2 regions of the Roseovarius nanhaiticus genome follow, and region 1 is predicted to be linked to the other one. Evidence: riboswitches for the same ligand, from Rfam matches in the RefSeq annotation. Region 1 holds a riboswitch; the other holds the start of a gene.
The links. Region 1 has a riboswitch for thiamine pyrophosphate ahead of BW975_RS05020 (ABC transporter substrate-binding protein). Riboswitches for the same ligand answer to the same signal wherever they lie in the genome.

Region 1 (7,970 bases):
GGATCGCCGCCGCCGAGTATTGGCCAAAAAGATTGCCCAGACCGCGAAACGGTAGCGCCAGGATAAAGACCGCCAGCACCACGAGCAGCGCGGGCAAAAACACGCGCAGAAGCTGGATGATGAGGAACGGCGAGACGTAATCGCGCAACTCGTGCACGATGGCGAGGCTGAGGCCAAGTGCCATGCCGGTAATCAGAAACGGCACAGGTTCGAGGTCAATGAGATCCTGCACGGCGCTGATCCCGACAAGGCCCAGAAGCTGATCCGACAGCAAGAGGACCGCCCAGACCACGCCCACGAACAGCCCAGCCGAGGCGATGCGCACCACCAGATCCCAAGCCGCATCGAAGAGCAGTCCGTAATGCCGCCATCCGCCATGATGCTGCAGCCGCGCGACCGCGAAAGGGGTCGAAATGAAGAGCAGATAAAGGAACGCGGCCAAGCCATAGCCCCCGTCCAGAAAGGCGCTGGGGGTCTCGTGACGATAACTGGCCCAGAGCAGCAAAAGCGCAGCCGGCAGCGCAATGCCCAGCGCGGCGGCAGCGGCGAGCGTGACGCGCACCGGCCCCATCAGCGCCAACAGGATCGCCAGGAAGCCCAATCCGAAGGATAGCAGGAAAAGGACGGCCCGCGCATGGGCAACAGCCTCGGGGACGATCATGGCCAGCACATAGGTGCAAAGGCCTGCGCCGCCACCGATCACGGTATAGAGCAGGCGGGTTGTCGCAGTCTGGCTGGTGGGGATCATGGCATCGGCTCCGGCTGTTTGGCCCAGCGTATCTGGTTTGATAGCCAATCTGAACGGGCGATTTCAGGCGCGCGCGGGGGGCTCGCACTGCCCTATCGCGCCGTCCGGAGGCGCGATTACAGCTTCGGGCGCGAAGTGCTCAGGCTTTGGCAGAAATTGCGGCCCCATTTGCAGCCTGAGACGCGCGCATGACCTGGGCCTGACCATCTACATCAGCGCGCTGCGCAGAACGCGCATCAATCAGCGGTTTGGCATTCTTGCGGTGGCGCTGCAAATAGGTCCGGCGCATGCCGGACGGTAGAACAGGATATGCGATCTGCCATGCCTCCATAGGCTGCGAGACGGCAAGGTTCAGACGCGCGAGCTCCAGCTGCCTGAAGGTCGAAAATGCCCTCAGCGCCTGCACGCCGGGAAACAAGCTTTCGGCAGGCGCGCCTTCCGCGAGGACCACATGATGGCCGTCAAGCAGGATGTGGTAGTAATCTATCACCTTGTCCCGCAGGCATCGCTTGATCCCCGGATAGCCCACCAAATGTACGGCGGGCACGAATACACGCGCGGCGCCGCACATCCTTCGGGTGATTTTGGAGCCGATGAGAATGCGGTGCTGCGGCGACACTCGCAGAGTTCGGCGCGGCAGGCCGCCTCCAAGGGCTCCGGCGGAAATTTCGACCGGGGCCGTGCGTGCGCCGCAGGGCGCCATCCTGTGGCTGATCCACAGGACGGGCAGCGTGCCGCCCGCCTCGGTGCAGACGGGATCGCCCTGCGCCAGCGTCTCGATCCGGCGCGGTCCGTCCGGCGTGTCGATGGCCGTCCCCTTTGCAAAGCAGACCACGGCAGTGCCATCCACACTTTGATTGACAAACCACCCGCCCCAATTGCTGCTTCCTGCTGACTCCAACGCGATGCTTTGAATATTCAGGCCGTCGAGGTCGCCGCTGTTCATGAGATCTGTCACGAACGTGTCGCCGTTGGTCATCTGAATGACCAGAACCTCGGTAATCCTGGTCGAGCCGTCGCCCAATGTCACCTTGGCCGAGTACAATCCGGAATGGTCGGTCACGGTGCTGATCTGTCCGCCCCCCCGATCATATGTCACCGGCTCGACCCGCGCGCCGCGATCATCGTCGTTGATGCCGCCGCTACCATCCAGATCGTTGGCCGACACGGTGACATTTTGCAAAACATCCTTTCCATACGTGCCCAAGAGCGCATTTGGCGACTCGGCATCCCAATCGGTCTCGTTCGTGTCGATCTGGGCAAAGTTTCCTATGAAAAGGAAAATCGGCATACTCAAACTCTTCCTCGCATGGTCGCACTGGGGTGCATCCTAGACGGCCGAGGTGAATCCCCCCCTAACGGCACAGATCGTGCGGCACTCGGTCGGAACAATCCGGTTTGCGGCAAAACGGGCAGGCAGCTCTCCTTGCAACAGCGAGGGGGAGAGGCTACCTTAGCAAATATCCGTTGGGGTGCTCCGCGATGCCGGGGCTGAGAGGCGATGATGCCGACCCATCGAACCTGATCCGGTCAGTACCGGCGGAGGGAACGGAGTATGGGCTGCACGCCGTGTCGCGCGCAATTTATCCCATGATCTTTCCCCCTGCTCTGGCCGATATTTGCACCGCTGCCTCATGCGGATGCTGTTGCAGACCGGGGAATGCTCCGGAACGCATCAGCCCCCGCCGGGCCGCATTCTGACCGGAGCCAAAGATGAAGCCCCTCGCCGCCGCCCTGATTTCCACCGCCACCTTCCTCGCCAGCACGCCCGCGCTGGCACAGGACAAAATGACCCTCGTGCTGGACTGGTTCATCAATCCCAATCACGGCCCCATCATCGTCGCGCAAGAGCGCGGATATTTCGCCGATGCGGGCCTTGAAGTGGAGGTGGTCGCGCCCGCCGATGCCTCGTCCCCGCCCAAGATGGTGGCGGCGGGTCAGGCCGACCTTGGCATTTCCTACCAGCCGCAGCTGCACCTGCAGGTGGCCGAAGGCCTGCCCCTGATCCGCGTCGGCACGCTGGTCGCCAGCCCGCTGAATTGCCTTCTGGTGCTGGAGGATGGCCCGATCAAGCAGATCGCGGACCTCAAGGGCGCCAAGATCGGCTATTCCGTCGCCGGTGTTGAAGAGGCGCTGATGGACGCCATCCTGGGCGCCAACGACATCACCCTCGACGAAGTCGAGATGATCAATGTCAACTGGTCGCTCGGCCCGTCGGTCATGTCGGGCCAGGTCGACGCCGTGATCGGCGCCTACCGCAATTTCGAGCTGAACCAGATGGAGATCGAGGGCGCCCCCGGCAAATGTTTCTTCATCGAAGAAGAGGGTGTGCCACCCTATGACGAGCTGATCTATGTCGCCAATCCCGAGACGATGGACGCGGACATGATCTCGCGCTTCATGCGCGCGACCGAGCTGGCGACGCAATACATCGTCAACCACCCCGATGAGAGCTGGGAGATCTTCAAATCCACCAGCACCGAGCTTGATGACGAGCTGAACGCGCGCGCCTGGGCCGACACGCTGCCCCGCTTTGCCCTGCGCCCCGCCGCGGTCGATACTGCGCGCTATACCCAATTCGAGCGTTTCCTCAGCGAGGCAGGGCTGATCGAAGGCACGCGTCCGCTGTCGCAACTGGCGATCGATCCCGGCGCCGCGCAAGGCGCGCAGTGATGTACGGGGCGACCTTCGCCGCATGGCGCGCCGAGGCGGCAGAGCCTTGGCACGCCTATACGCACCACCCCTTCGTCGAGGGGCTGGGCGACGGCAGCCTGCCGCGCGCCGCCTATCTGCGCTATCTGGTGCAGGACTACCTATTCCTCATTCATTTCTCGCGCGCCTGGGCATTGGCGGTGACCAAGGCGGGCACAGTAGACGAGATGCGCTTTGCCGCGTGCACGCTTGATGCCCTGCTGAACGAGGAAATCGCGCTGCATGTCGCCACCTGTGCCGCCGAGGGGCTGGACGAGGCCACGCTCTTCACCGCCGAGGAGCTGCCTCAGAACATCGCTTATACGCGCTACGTACTCGATGCGGGCCATTCGGGCGATTTTCTGGATCTTCTGGCCGCGCTGGCACCCTGCGTTCTGGGCTATGGCGAGATCGGCCTGCGCCTGTCGGCGGCAAAGGGCAAGACACCCTATGCCGACTGGATCGACACCTACGCAGGCGAAGGTAATCAACAGGTCTGCCACGAGGTTGGCGCGCTTCTGGATGCCGCCGTCACCCGGCAATTGGGGGACCGCCCCATGGAGAGCCCCCGCTGGCCGCAGCTCTCGCATCGGTTCGTCACGGCCACGCGGCTCGAGATCGGCTTCTGGGATATGGCTCTGCCAGAATGAGCGCGCCCGGTCTCACCCTGACGGGCAGCGTTTCGGTCGCGGGCACGCCTGTGGTGCCGCATATCGCGCTGACGGTCGCGCCCGGCAGCTGGACATGCCTGCTTGGCCCGTCCGGGATCGGAAAATCGACCCTTCTGCGTGTGATTGCAGGGATCGCGGATGAGGCAGAGTTGACGGGAACGCTTACCATAAGCGACGGCGCGCCTCTCAGGGGCCGCGTCGCGCTAATGTCGCAAAGCGACCTGCTGCTGCCATGGCTGAGCGTCACCGAGAATGTCATGCTCGGCGCCCGCCTGCGCGGCGATCCAGCGCAGCCGCAGCGCGCGATAGCGATGATCGAGCGGGTAGGCCTCAGCGAACACTTGGAAAAGAAACCCGGTCAGCTCTCCGGCGGTCAGCGCCAGCGCGCGGCCCTCGCTCGCACCTTGATGGAGGACCGGCCTCTCATCCTGCTGGACGAGCCATTCTCGGCGCTGGATGCGCGCACCCGGGCCCAAATGCAGGACCTGACCGCCGAATTGCTGACCGGCCATACGGTGCTGATGGTCACGCATGATCCTGCCGAAGCGGCCCGCCTCGGCACCGCCATCGAAATTCTGAGCGAGACCGGGCTTACGCCTTGGCGGGTGCCGCCGGGCGCACCGCCCCGGCCCGTCGACGACGCCGATACGCTACAAGCGCAAGGCGCGCTTCTCGCCGCCCTGCGCGGCCCGGGAAGGGACGCCTCATGAACCGCGCAGCCAGCATCACCGCCTCGGCCCTCGTTGCGCTGGCAGCTTGGCAGGCGCTGGTCATCCTGACGGGCGTGCCGCGTTTCATCCTGCCCGGACCCGCGCTGGTTGCCGAAACCCTGTGGGACAGCCGCGCGCTCATCGCTTATCACACCATGATCACCGGGACCGAAGTTCTGGCGGGCCTGGCGCTAGGCGCACTCTTCGGCGGGCTCACGGCGATCGGCCTCGCCGCCTCTCCTATCGCGCGCAGCCTCGTGCGGCCGATGCTGATCTTTTCACAAGCGGTGCCCGTCTTTGCCCTGGCGCCTATCCTGACGCTCTGGTTCGGCTACGGCATCGGATCGAAGGTGGTGATGACCCTCCTTGTCATCTATTTCCCGGTCACTTCGGCCTTTTTCGACGCTCTCATGCGCACGCCCCAATCCTGGATCGACATGGCCCGCCTCATGGGGGCCAGCCCGGCGCGCATCATGCGCCACATCCGCATTCCAGCCGCACTGCCCGGTTTCGCCTCGGGCCTGCGCCTAGCCGCAGTCTACGCCCCGATTGGGGCCATCATTGGCGAATGGGTCGGCGCGTCCAAGGGCCTTGGCTACCTGATGCTGCTGGCCAATGGCCGCGCGAAAACGGATCTGATGTTCGCGGCCCTCATCGTCCTGGCCGTCTTCACGGTGCTCCTCCACGCCGCCGTCGACCGCGCCTGCCGCGCCACGCTCGACAAGAATGCCTGACGGCACTCAAGTGCCTGCGACGGATTTGAGTATTTCTACCAAGATGAAGAAGCGCGGCAGCCAGTCTTCATCTTGGCGAAAATACTCAATCGACATCTGCAAGCATCGCCCTGCTCGCCACGAGGCATCGCGCAAGCCAAGCGCGCCCACCAAGCCAGCGCGCGCGGAGCGCGCTCCTTTTGGCTGTGCTCAGAAGTCGGTGGGCGCACCGCCTTCTGATTTGCGCCGAGCGACGAAATCGGCCAGTTCTTCGCGAATGGCATCCTCCATCGGAGGGGCCTCAAAGCTGGCGAGAATATCCTGCACCACTTGATGCGCGCGCTGCGCGGTCCAGACGCCGCCCGCCGCCTCCCATGCCTCGAAATTGCGCCAATCGCTGAGGAATGGCTGGTAGAAGGCGGTGGCGTAGCGGTCCTGCGTATGCTGGATGCCAAAGAAATGGCCCTGATTGCCGACCTCGGCGATGGCCTCGACGGCGATCTCGTCGGGGCCGGTGGCCGTGAGGCTCGGGTCCATGTAACGCTGGATATGCTGCAGGATCTCACAATCCATCACGAATTTCTCGGGGCTGGCGATCAGTCCGCCCTCCAGCCAGCCCGCCGCGTGATAGACCATATGCGCGCCCGACTGGACGGCGGACCAAAGGCTGTTGGACGTCTCCCATGTCGCCTGCGCGTCGGGCACGTTGGCGGCGCAGACGCCGCTGGCGCGCATGGGCAGCTTGTAGAGACGGCAAAGCTGGCCGGTCATCTGCGTCGCGCGCATGTATTCGGGCGTGCCGAAAGCGGGCGCGCCGGATTTCATGTCGACATTCGAGGTGAAGGTGCCGATGGCGCAGGGCGCGCCGGGGCGCACCAGTTGGGCCAGCACCACCGCCACCAGCGCCTCGGCCAGCGATTGCGCCACCGCGCCCGCCATCGTCACCGGCGCCATGGCGCCTGCCAGGGTAAAGGGCGTTACCACCAGCCCCTGCCCGCGCCGCGCGAGGCGCATCCAGCCGTCCAGCATGGGCTCGTCATGCTTGAGCGGCGAGGTGGAGTTGATGTTGGTATACATGCGGGGGGTTGCGTCGAACTCGGCATGGCTTAGCCCGCCCGCGATGCGCACCATCTCCATCACGTCCTCGACGCGCTCGCGGCCCAGTGAGTAGGCATGCGCCACCTTGTCGGTCAGAGTCAGCTTGTCGTAGAGCACATCGAGATGGCGCACCGAGGCGTGGATATCCTGCGGCTCGACCGGGTAGCCGCCGACGAAATGGATGCAGTTGAAATACTGGCTGAGCTTCAGAAGGTTCGCGCACATCTCGCGCGTGCCGGTCACCTTGCGGCCCAGCTTCATGTCCCAATAGCTGGGCGGCGATGACACGTTGCCAAAATTGAGATGGCGCCCGCCCATGGTGATTTGCCGGTCCGGGTTGCGCGGCGTGATCGTCCAGCTTTCTGGCGCGAGGGCGATCATCTCCATCACGAAGTCGCGCCCCATGCGCAGGTTGGTGCCCGCGATGGTGCAGCCGGTCGAGGCGCGGAAAACCTCGAGCGCCTCAGCATTCAGGATCTCGATCCCGATCTCCTCGAGGATGCGCATCGCGCCGTTGTGGATCGCGGCGACGCCAACGTCGTCCAGCGGCTCGGTCGGACGGTCGATGTTGAGGGGCGGCGCCCAGGGCATCTGTTCGATCACCGCCGTGCCGCGGCGCCCGGTATTGCCCGCGCGCCCGCCGCTGCGCCCTTTGCGCTTGAGTGCTTCTGCCATGGGGCGTCCTTTCGCGCGTGTTGCCCTCCATGATGCATGGCGCGGGGCGCGGCAGTGTTCACTTAGCGGCAGCTTAGGTCGTTTTTGCTCGATACCGGCGCGCTTGGCGCCGCGCGTGCAGCAGGTAGGTGGCGATGGCCACCACCACAATGCCCCCGCCCAGCAACATTCTAGGCGTCAGCGCCTCGCCCAGCGCTAGCCAGACCCAGGCCGGGCCCAGCACAGTCTCGAGCAGCAGGAGCAGGCTGACATTCGCGGCCGCAGTATAGCGCGAGGCGATGGACAGCGACAGGAACGAGACGGGCAAAATGATGCAGCCGGTGATCGCAATGGCCCAGACATTCCCATCCGTCATCTGTGCCGGCCCCGTCGCTGTCACCCCGGCAACCCCCGCACAGAGCGCGCCAAGCCCTATCAGCAGCGGGATAGGCAGCGCGGGGCGCGCGCGCAGCACGACGAAATTCGCCGCCAGCATCAGCGCGACGGCAAGGCCCGCAAAGGCTCCGAACAGCACGGCGCCCGGCGTGCCCTTCATGTCTTCGCCGCCGAGGACAGCGATGCCGATGCCCATGGCGACCACGCCGATGGTGATCCAGGTCGCCCGTGCCGTCCTCTCACCCAGAAAGGCCCAGGCCAGCAGCGCCGCCCAGATCGGCGTAGTGGC
Region 2 (7,970 bases), 960 kb from region 1:
TTGCCGTCAACCCTTCGGGCGATATTCGGGGCCGCGCTTTCGGCTATCCCGTCACCGGCGCCTGGAACTGGCAGAATGGCTATTTTTGCCGTGACCTTTATTGGGGCAACGATCCATTGGGGCAAAATTGCCAAGCCGTGCGCATTCAGGGCGACACGATCCGGTTCATCTCCGACCAGGGAACGGGGCGCAGCGCCGATTTGACGCTGAAATAGGGTCTAATTAGGCTTTGCGTGAAAGTGATGGGTCGGACCATGACCATGGCCAACGCTTAAGTCCCCGGCCCCAGAAATTGCATTGGCAATGTAGATCTTGCTCAAGGTTACCGCCTCTTTCAGGTCGCGCCCCGCACCAAGATGCGCGGCTATTGCGGATGATAGGGTACAGCCCGTGCCGTGCGTGTTGGGACTGTCTATGCGCGCGCCCTCCAGCCAATCGGCGCCGCCGGAATGAAGAAGCAGATCGGGGCTGTCCGCTCCGCCCAGATGCCCGCCCTTCATCAACACGCCCCGCGCGCCAAGCGCCAAGAGTTGCTCGGCCTGATCCCGCATCGCGGGCTTGGCCCGCGCTTCGTCAACGCGCAGAAGGTCCGCCGCCTCGGGCAGGTTGGGCGTGATCAGCGCGGCCAACGGCAATAGATCCTGGCGCAGCGCATCGACAGCCTCTGCCGCCAGCAGCCGATCGCCTCCCTTGGCGACCATCACCGGGTCCAGCACGATAGGCGCCTCCAGACCTCTCAGCGCCTGCCCTACAGCTTGGATGATCTCGGCATTGCCCAGCATGCCGATCTTGACCGCATCGATTCGAATATCGTCCCTGATACTGGCGATCTGCGCCGTAATGATCTCTGGCTGCAAGAGTTGTACCGCCTGCACACCGCGCGTGTTCTGTGCAGTCAGAGCCGTGATCACCGCCATCGCGTAGCCCCTATTGGCAGAAATCGACTTGATGTCCGCCTGAATGCCCGCGCCGCCCGACGGGTCAGAGCCTGCGATGGATAGGATATTGGGGATCATGTCTGCCTCCATGCGGTGATCAGCGCGCGCGCGGCGCCTTTCATGTGCTCCGCCCGCGAAATGGCCGAAACCACTGCAACGCCCGCAGCGCCGATGGTGCGCAGCGCCGCCACATCGGCACGGACAATGCCCCCGATAGCGACACATGGCACGGGCGCCGCCGCGATCAGACGGGCCATGCCGTCCATACCGAGAGGGGCCGCCGCGTCCGGCTTGGTCGCCGTGTCGCGCAAAGGGCCGACACCTAGATAATCGACACTATCGGGCGGAATAGAGCCTATCTGCGGCTCGGTTTCTACCGACAGACCTAGCACCATATCCGGGCCGATCGCACCGCGTATGCCGGCGATGTCCCCGTCGCCTTGCCCGACATGAACGCCATCGGCCCCGATCCGGCATGCAATATCGACCCTATCGTTGACGATCAGCCGCGCGCCCGCACCGCGCGTCATTTTCAAAAGCGCCCGCGCCTGCGCCTCAAAAGCCGCGTCGCTCGCTTGCTTGTCGCGCAGCTGGATGATGCGCACACCGGCAGCGAGCGCAGCGCGCACCTGATCGACCACGGGTGCTGATGCGCCTGCATCGGTGACGAAATAGACCGGCCCCAAATCCTGCGCGGTGATCCTCATGCCGCCTCGATCCGCGCGCGCGCGGTGACATCCTCGGGGGTCAACGCATGAAGGGCGTCGATAAAAGCCACCTGAAAGCTGGCCGGGCCAGCGGCCTTTTCGCCCGCAATCGCGCCCGCAACGGCATAATAGGCCAGCGCCGCAACGGTGGCTGGCAGGGCAGCCTGTCCCACGGCAAAGGCCGCGACGATCCCGGTCAGCGAGCAGCCCATGACCGTGATGCGCGGCATCAGCGCATGCCCACCATGGACGCGCCAAGCGGTGTCCCCATCGGTGACGAAATCCACCGCGCCCGTCACGGCGACGACCCCGCCGATCTGCCGCGCTAGCGCCCGCGCCGCCCCCTCGGCATCGCTGACCGCATCGGCGGAGTCGGCGCCCTTGCCAGCGGCCTCCGCCCCGGCCAGCGCGATAATCTCCGAGGCGTTGCCGCGAATGATACTGGGTTTCAGTGCCAGCAGGCGCGCGCCCGCGTCTCGGCGCAGTGCGGTGGCGCCAACGGCGACCGGGTCCAGCACCCAGGGCTTGCCCGCCGCGTTCATCACGCCTGCCGCTGCCTCCATCGAGCGCAGCCAAGCGGGATCGAGCGTGCCGATATTGACACTGAGCGCATCGGCAAGGCCGGCGAATTCGGCCGCCTCGCCCTCGTCATGGGCCATGGCGGGGCTGCACCCTGCGGCGAGCATGACATTGGCCATGACATTCATGGCAACATAATTGGTGATGTTCTGCACCAAAGGCGCGCGGGCGCGCATGTGGTCCAGGTAGGTTCCGGCATTCTCCATCGGGATCCCCTCTTGATTGCAGGCGGGGGCTGGCCACGGACCGGGCGCGCATGGGCCCCGTCTCATCGCAACTTCCTCCGCCGGCATGATCCGGTTCAGGTTCAAAGGGTGCATCTCAGCCCGTCTGTTGCGGGCGCCCCTGTTACGCGGTGCACGATGATCGCCGCACGCGGCGGCGTCAAGCCATCAGAAGTCGATGGCGATGCCCTTCTTCTCCCAGTCGCCATAGCGCACGGCCTCGAGACCTTCTTTGCGGCCACCCAGCTCCTTGGGTAGCTCGGTCTTTTCGGCCTTCAGGCGGCGCTCTTCGGCCTCGGCCAGCGCACGCTGCGCGGCGGGGGGAAGATCTGGACGGGGATCATTGCTGTCGGTCATGGCATGGGTTCCTTTGAAGCCGTACCCCTGATATACGCCGCGCTCGCCATTCAGCAAGGAATTGCCATGCCCGCCCCGTCCAAATTCGAGGCCAAATCCGCGCCCAGGCCCGCGTCGCCGCGCACCGCCGCCGCCCATCTGCTTGACCAGATCCTGGGCGAGCGTCGGCTGCTGTCCGAGCTTCTGGCCACCGGCGCGCTCGACCGGCTCGAGGCGCCCGACCGCGCCCGCGCGCAACGCCTTGCCACGCAGACCCTGCGCAGCATCGAGCGGGCGGACAAGATCCTGGCGAAGCACCTGCGCAAGCCGCCGCCCTTGACGGTGCAGAACATCCTGCGCCTCGGCACGGTCGAGCTGTGCATGGGCGGCGATGCGCATGGCGTTGTCAATGAGTGCGTCAACATGACCGCCGGGAACAAGCGGTTCGCCAAGCTCAAGGGGCTGGTGAACGCCGTCCTGCGCAAGGTCGCCGCGGATGGCCCCGCCGAGTGGACCATCCTGCGCGTGCCGCACCTGCCCAAATGGCTGCGCGCGCCCCTGTCGGAGGCGTATGGCGCCAAGACTGTCGCAGGCTTCGAGGCGGCGCATTTCGCGGGTGCGCCGCTGGACCTGACGCCGCGCGGCGATGCCGCTGCGTTGGCCGAGGCGGTGGGAGGCACGCTCTTGCCCACCGGATCGGTGCGCATCGCGGATGCGGGCCAGGTCAGCGCCCTGCCGGGCTATGAGGCAGGCGAGTGGTGGGTGCAGGACGCCGCCGCCGCCATTCCCGCGCGGGTGCTGAACGTCGCCAAGGGCGAGACCGTGCTGGATATGTGCGCCGCGCCCGGCGGCAAGACGCTGCAACTGGCCGCGGCGGGCGGCGAAGTCACCGCGCTCGACATCTCGGACGCGCGCATGGCGCGGGTGCGCGAGAACCTCGGGCGCACGGGGCTGAGCGCGGCCTTGGTCACGGGCGATGCATTGACCCATGAGGGCCAATATGACGCCATCCTGCTGGATGCCCCCTGCTCGGCCACCGGCACGATCCGGCGCCACCCGGACCTGCCCCACGCGCGGGACGGCTCGGAAATCGGCGACCTGATCGCGCTGCAATCGGCGATGCTGGACCACGCGCTGGGCCTGCTGAAACCCGGCGGGCGGCTGGTTTATTGCACCTGCTCGCTTCTGCCGGACGAGGGCGAATGCCAGGTCGAAGAGGCCTTGGCCCGTCACCCGGGCCTCACCGTCGATCGCGCGGCACTGAACCTGCCCGGCATCGACCTGGGTTGGATCACCGAGGAGGGCGGCCTGCGCCTGCGCCCCGATTATTGGGCCGAATTGGGCGGCATGGACGGGTTTTATATCGCAATGCTGCGCATCTGACGCGAATTTCATATTCCTTCGGTGACTTGGCCGGGGCGCCGCGATAAGCTGCGCGTAAAGAGGCGCCGACAAGAGCGCCCCCAATCCGAGGCAGGCACCGAGGCATATGGCACCACCGGGCAGATTTCGCGCAAATTGGACACGTATCCAGAACCGCATGGCCGCGCGCCGCGCGGTCTGGGCGCGCCCTGCGACGGCCTTCGTGTCATCGCCCGAGCCGCGCACGATCGGCAGTTTCGCCCGCGGCCGCCAACTGGCGGCGGGCAATTTCATGTTCGCCGGGCATCTGGTGCAACAGCCCGGCACATCCATCTGGGACATCGCCGCGCCTGACCCCGCCTTCGAGGCCGAGTTGCATGGCTTTGGCTGGCTGGACGATCTGGCCGCCGCAGGCGATGCTCCCGCGCGCCGCGCCGCGCATGACTGGACCCAAGACTGGATCAGCCGTTTTGGCGCCGGGCGCGGGCCGGGCTGGACACCGGACCTGACCGGGCGGCGCATCATCCGCTGGATCAATCACGCGCTCTTGCTGTTGGCAGGGCAAGAGCGTCACGTATCCGACGCGTTCTATCGCTCGCTGGCGCAGCAAACCCTCTTTTTGGGAAAACGCTGGCACGCCGCCGCCCCCGGCCTGCCCCGGTTCGAGGCGCTGACCGGTCTCATCTATGCCGGTATCGCGCTGGAAGGAATGAGCGTCTATGCCGGGCCTGCCGCCCGTGCGCTGGACCGCGAATGTGGCGCCCATATCGGCGCCGAGGGGCATTTGGTCACCCGCAACCCCGAGGAATTGCTGGACGTCTTTACCCTGCTCACATGGGCCGCCGAGGCGCTGCGCGAGGCCGAAATCGAGGCGCCCGGCCTGATCGCCGCCACCGGGCGGATCGCGCCGACGCTGCGGACCCTGCGCCACGCGGATGGCGGGCTGGCGCGCTTCCACGGCGGCGGGCGCGGCTTTGACGGGCGGCTCGACACGGCGCTGGCGGCGAGCGGCGTAAAGGGGCGGCGCGAGGGCGGGCTGGCCATGGGCTTCGCGCGGCTCAGCGCCGGGCGCACATCGGTCATCATCGACGCGGCGCCACCGCCCACAGGCGCGGCCTCGGCGGGGGCGCATGCCTCGACCATGGCGTTCGAGCTGACCTCGGGACGCCGCCCGGTGATCGTCAATTGCGGATCGGGCGCCGGGTTCGGGGCCGAGTGGCGCCGCGCGGGGCGTGCGACGCCCTCGCACAGCACCCTTGTCGTCGATGGCGCCTCCAGCGCGCGTCTCGGCCCGCCGGGGGCGGAGGCCGAATGGCTGACCCAGGCGCCCCGCCACGTTCCCGTCCAGATGAGCCACGCTTCGGACGGGGTGCGCTTTGAGGGCGGCCATGACGGCTATGTCGCGCGGTACGGTCTGACCCACGCGCGCACGATCGAGATGACCTTCGACGGGCGCGGCGTCGCGGGCGAGGACATGCTGCTGGCCCTCGGCCCCGAGGACAAGCGCCGCTTCGATGCCGCGATGGACGCGGCCAGAATGCAGGGTGTGCCCTACCAGATCCATTTCCACCTTCATCCCGAGGTGGACGCGCATCTGGATATGGGTGGCGCTGCCGTGTCGCTGGCACTGCGCAGTGGGGAAATCTGGGTATTCCGCACCGATGCGCGCGCCAAGATCACGCTGGAGCCGTCGGTTTATCTGGAAAAATCGCGAATCCGGCCCCGTGCGTCCAAACAGATAGTTTTATCCGGACGCGCGCTGGAGTATGCGGGCCGCATCAGATGGTCGCTCGCCAAGGCGCAGGACACGCCGATCAGCATCCGCGATCTGGCGCCGGACGCTCCCTACCCCGCCTTGGACGGCGATCAGGATGATGACTGACATACACGCAACGCAGGACCGCCCATGACCGATATTGCCCCCATCCGCCGCGCCCTTCTGTCCGTTTCGGACAAGACCGGATTGATCGAGCTGGGCCGCGCCCTGGCGGGCCGCGGTGTCGAGCTGCTCAGCACCGGCGGCAGCGCCAAAGCACTGCGCGACGCAGGTTTGACGGTGCGCGATGTGGCCGATGTCACCGGCTTTCCCGAAATGATGGACGGGCGCGTGAAAACGCTGCACCCCGCTGTACATGGTGGCCTTCTGGCCCTGCGCGACAATGACGCGCATGTGAAGGCAATGGACGAACATGGCATCGGCGCGATCGATCTGCTGGTGGTCAACCTCTACCCGTTCGAATCTACAGTCGCAGGCGGCGCCGACTATGACACCTGCATCGAGAATATCGACATCGGCGGACCCGCGATGATCCGCGCCGCGGCCAAGAACCACGGTTTCGTCAATGTCGTCGTCGATACCGAGGATTATGCCCCCCTGCTGGAGCAAATGGAGGCCAACGATGGCGGCACCACACTGGCCTTCCGCCAGAAGCTGGCCATGACCGCCTATTCGCGCACCGCTGCCTATGATTCCGCCGTCAGCACTTGGATGGCCGCGCAGCAGAGTGATAGCGCCCCCCGCCGCCGCACCGTTGCCGGATCGCTGGCGCAAGTGCTGCGCTATGGCGAGAACCCGCATCAATCGGCCAGCTTCTATCTCGACGGCAGCGCGCGGCCCGGTGTGGCTACGGCCCAGCAGCTGCAGGGCAAGGAGCTGAGCTATAACAACATCAACGACACCGACGCCGCGTTCGAGCTGGCCAGTGAGTTCGCGCCCGATGACGGCCCTGCCTGCGCCATCATCAAGCACGCCAACCCCTGCGGCGTGGCCCGCGCGGCAACGCTGAAAGAGGCCTATGCCCGCGCCTTTGATTGCGACCGCACGTCTGCCTTTGGCGGCATCATCGCGCTGAACCAGCGGCTGGATGGCGCAACCGCCGAAGAGATCGCCCAGATCTTTACCGAGGTCGTGATCGCCCCCGGCGCAGACGAGGACGCGCGCCGCATTTTCGAGGCTAAGAAGAACCTGCGCCTCCTGATCACCGAAGGCATGGCAGACCCGCGGGAAGCGGCGCAGACGATCCGGCAGGTTTCGGGCGGCTACCTGATGCAGGACAAGGATAACGGCCACATCACTGCCGATGATCTGAAGGTCGTGACCAAACGCCAGCCAACGGACGCCGAAATGGCCGACATGCTCTTTGCCTGGAAAGTCGCCAAGCACGTCAAGTCGAACGCCATCGTCTACGTCAAGGATGGCGCCACCGTCGGCGTCGGCGCGGGCCAGATGAGCCGCGTGGACAGCTGCCGCATCGCCGCGCGCAAAAGCCAAGACATGGCCGAGGCGCTGGGCCTCTCCGCGCCGCTGACCCAAGGCAGCGTCGTGGCCTCCGACGCGTTTTTTCCCTTCGCCGATGGCCTCCTGACCGCCGCCGAGGCGGGCGCGACTGCCGTGATCCATCCCGGCGGCTCGATGCGCGACGACAAGGTGATCGAAGCCGCCGACGAGGCCGGGCTGGCGATGGTGCTGACCGGCATGCGCCACTTCCGCCACTGATGGCCCAGGCCTCGAAAGGGCATCACATGAAAACGGTTTTCTGGACAGCGTTCTGGATCTTCCTGCTGGACCAGGCCACGAAATACCTGGTCGTGCATTGGATGAACTTGCGTACTCTGGGGGCGATCGACGTATGGCCGCCCTTTATCAACCTGCGCATGGCATGGAATTACGGCATCAATTTCGGCCTGCTGGCCGGGGATTCGCCCCTCACGCGCTGGGTGTTGATCGCGGTCGCGCTGGTGATTTCGGGCGCGGTCCTGTGGTGGGTCCATCACGAGCCGGGTGGCAAATGGCAGAAAATCGCTGCGGGTCTTCTGGTAGGCGG

Region 2: another riboswitch for thiamine pyrophosphate. It lies ahead of thiM (hydroxyethylthiazole kinase); the one in region 1 lies ahead of BW975_RS05020 (ABC transporter substrate-binding protein).

Annotation. Positions count from the first base shown of each region.
Region 1 is NZ_FTNV01000001.1:1,039,169-1,047,138, reverse strand. Features, by position in the region: gene BW975_RS05030 (DUF4153 domain-containing protein) at 1-748, opposite strand, end outside; gene BW975_RS05025 (Hint domain-containing protein) at 888-2,039, opposite strand; TPP riboswitch at 2,207-2,313, shown strand; gene BW975_RS05020 (ABC transporter substrate-binding protein) at 2,462-3,421, shown strand; gene BW975_RS05015 (TenA family protein) at 3,418-4,089, shown strand; gene BW975_RS05010 (ABC transporter ATP-binding protein) at 4,086-4,820, shown strand; gene BW975_RS05005 (ABC transporter permease) at 4,817-5,554, shown strand; gene BW975_RS05000 (trimethylamine methyltransferase family protein) at 5,744-7,306, opposite strand; gene BW975_RS04995 (DMT family transporter) at 7,380-7,970, opposite strand, start outside.
Region 2 is NZ_FTNV01000001.1:80,116-88,085, forward strand. Features, by position in the region: gene BW975_RS00370 (dihydrodipicolinate reductase) at 1-215, shown strand, start outside; gene thiD (bifunctional hydroxymethylpyrimidine kinase/phosphomethylpyrimidine kinase) at 219-1,016, opposite strand; gene thiE (thiamine phosphate synthase) at 1,013-1,645, opposite strand; gene thiM (hydroxyethylthiazole kinase) at 1,642-2,430, opposite strand; TPP riboswitch at 2,486-2,581, opposite strand; gene BW975_RS00390 (DUF1674 domain-containing protein) at 2,617-2,805, opposite strand; gene BW975_RS00395 (RsmB/NOP family class I SAM-dependent RNA methyltransferase) at 2,872-4,167, shown strand; gene BW975_RS00400 (heparinase II/III family protein) at 4,274-6,028, shown strand; gene purH (bifunctional phosphoribosylaminoimidazolecarboxamide formyltransferase/IMP cyclohydrolase) at 6,053-7,642, shown strand; gene lspA (signal peptidase II) at 7,669-7,970, shown strand, end outside.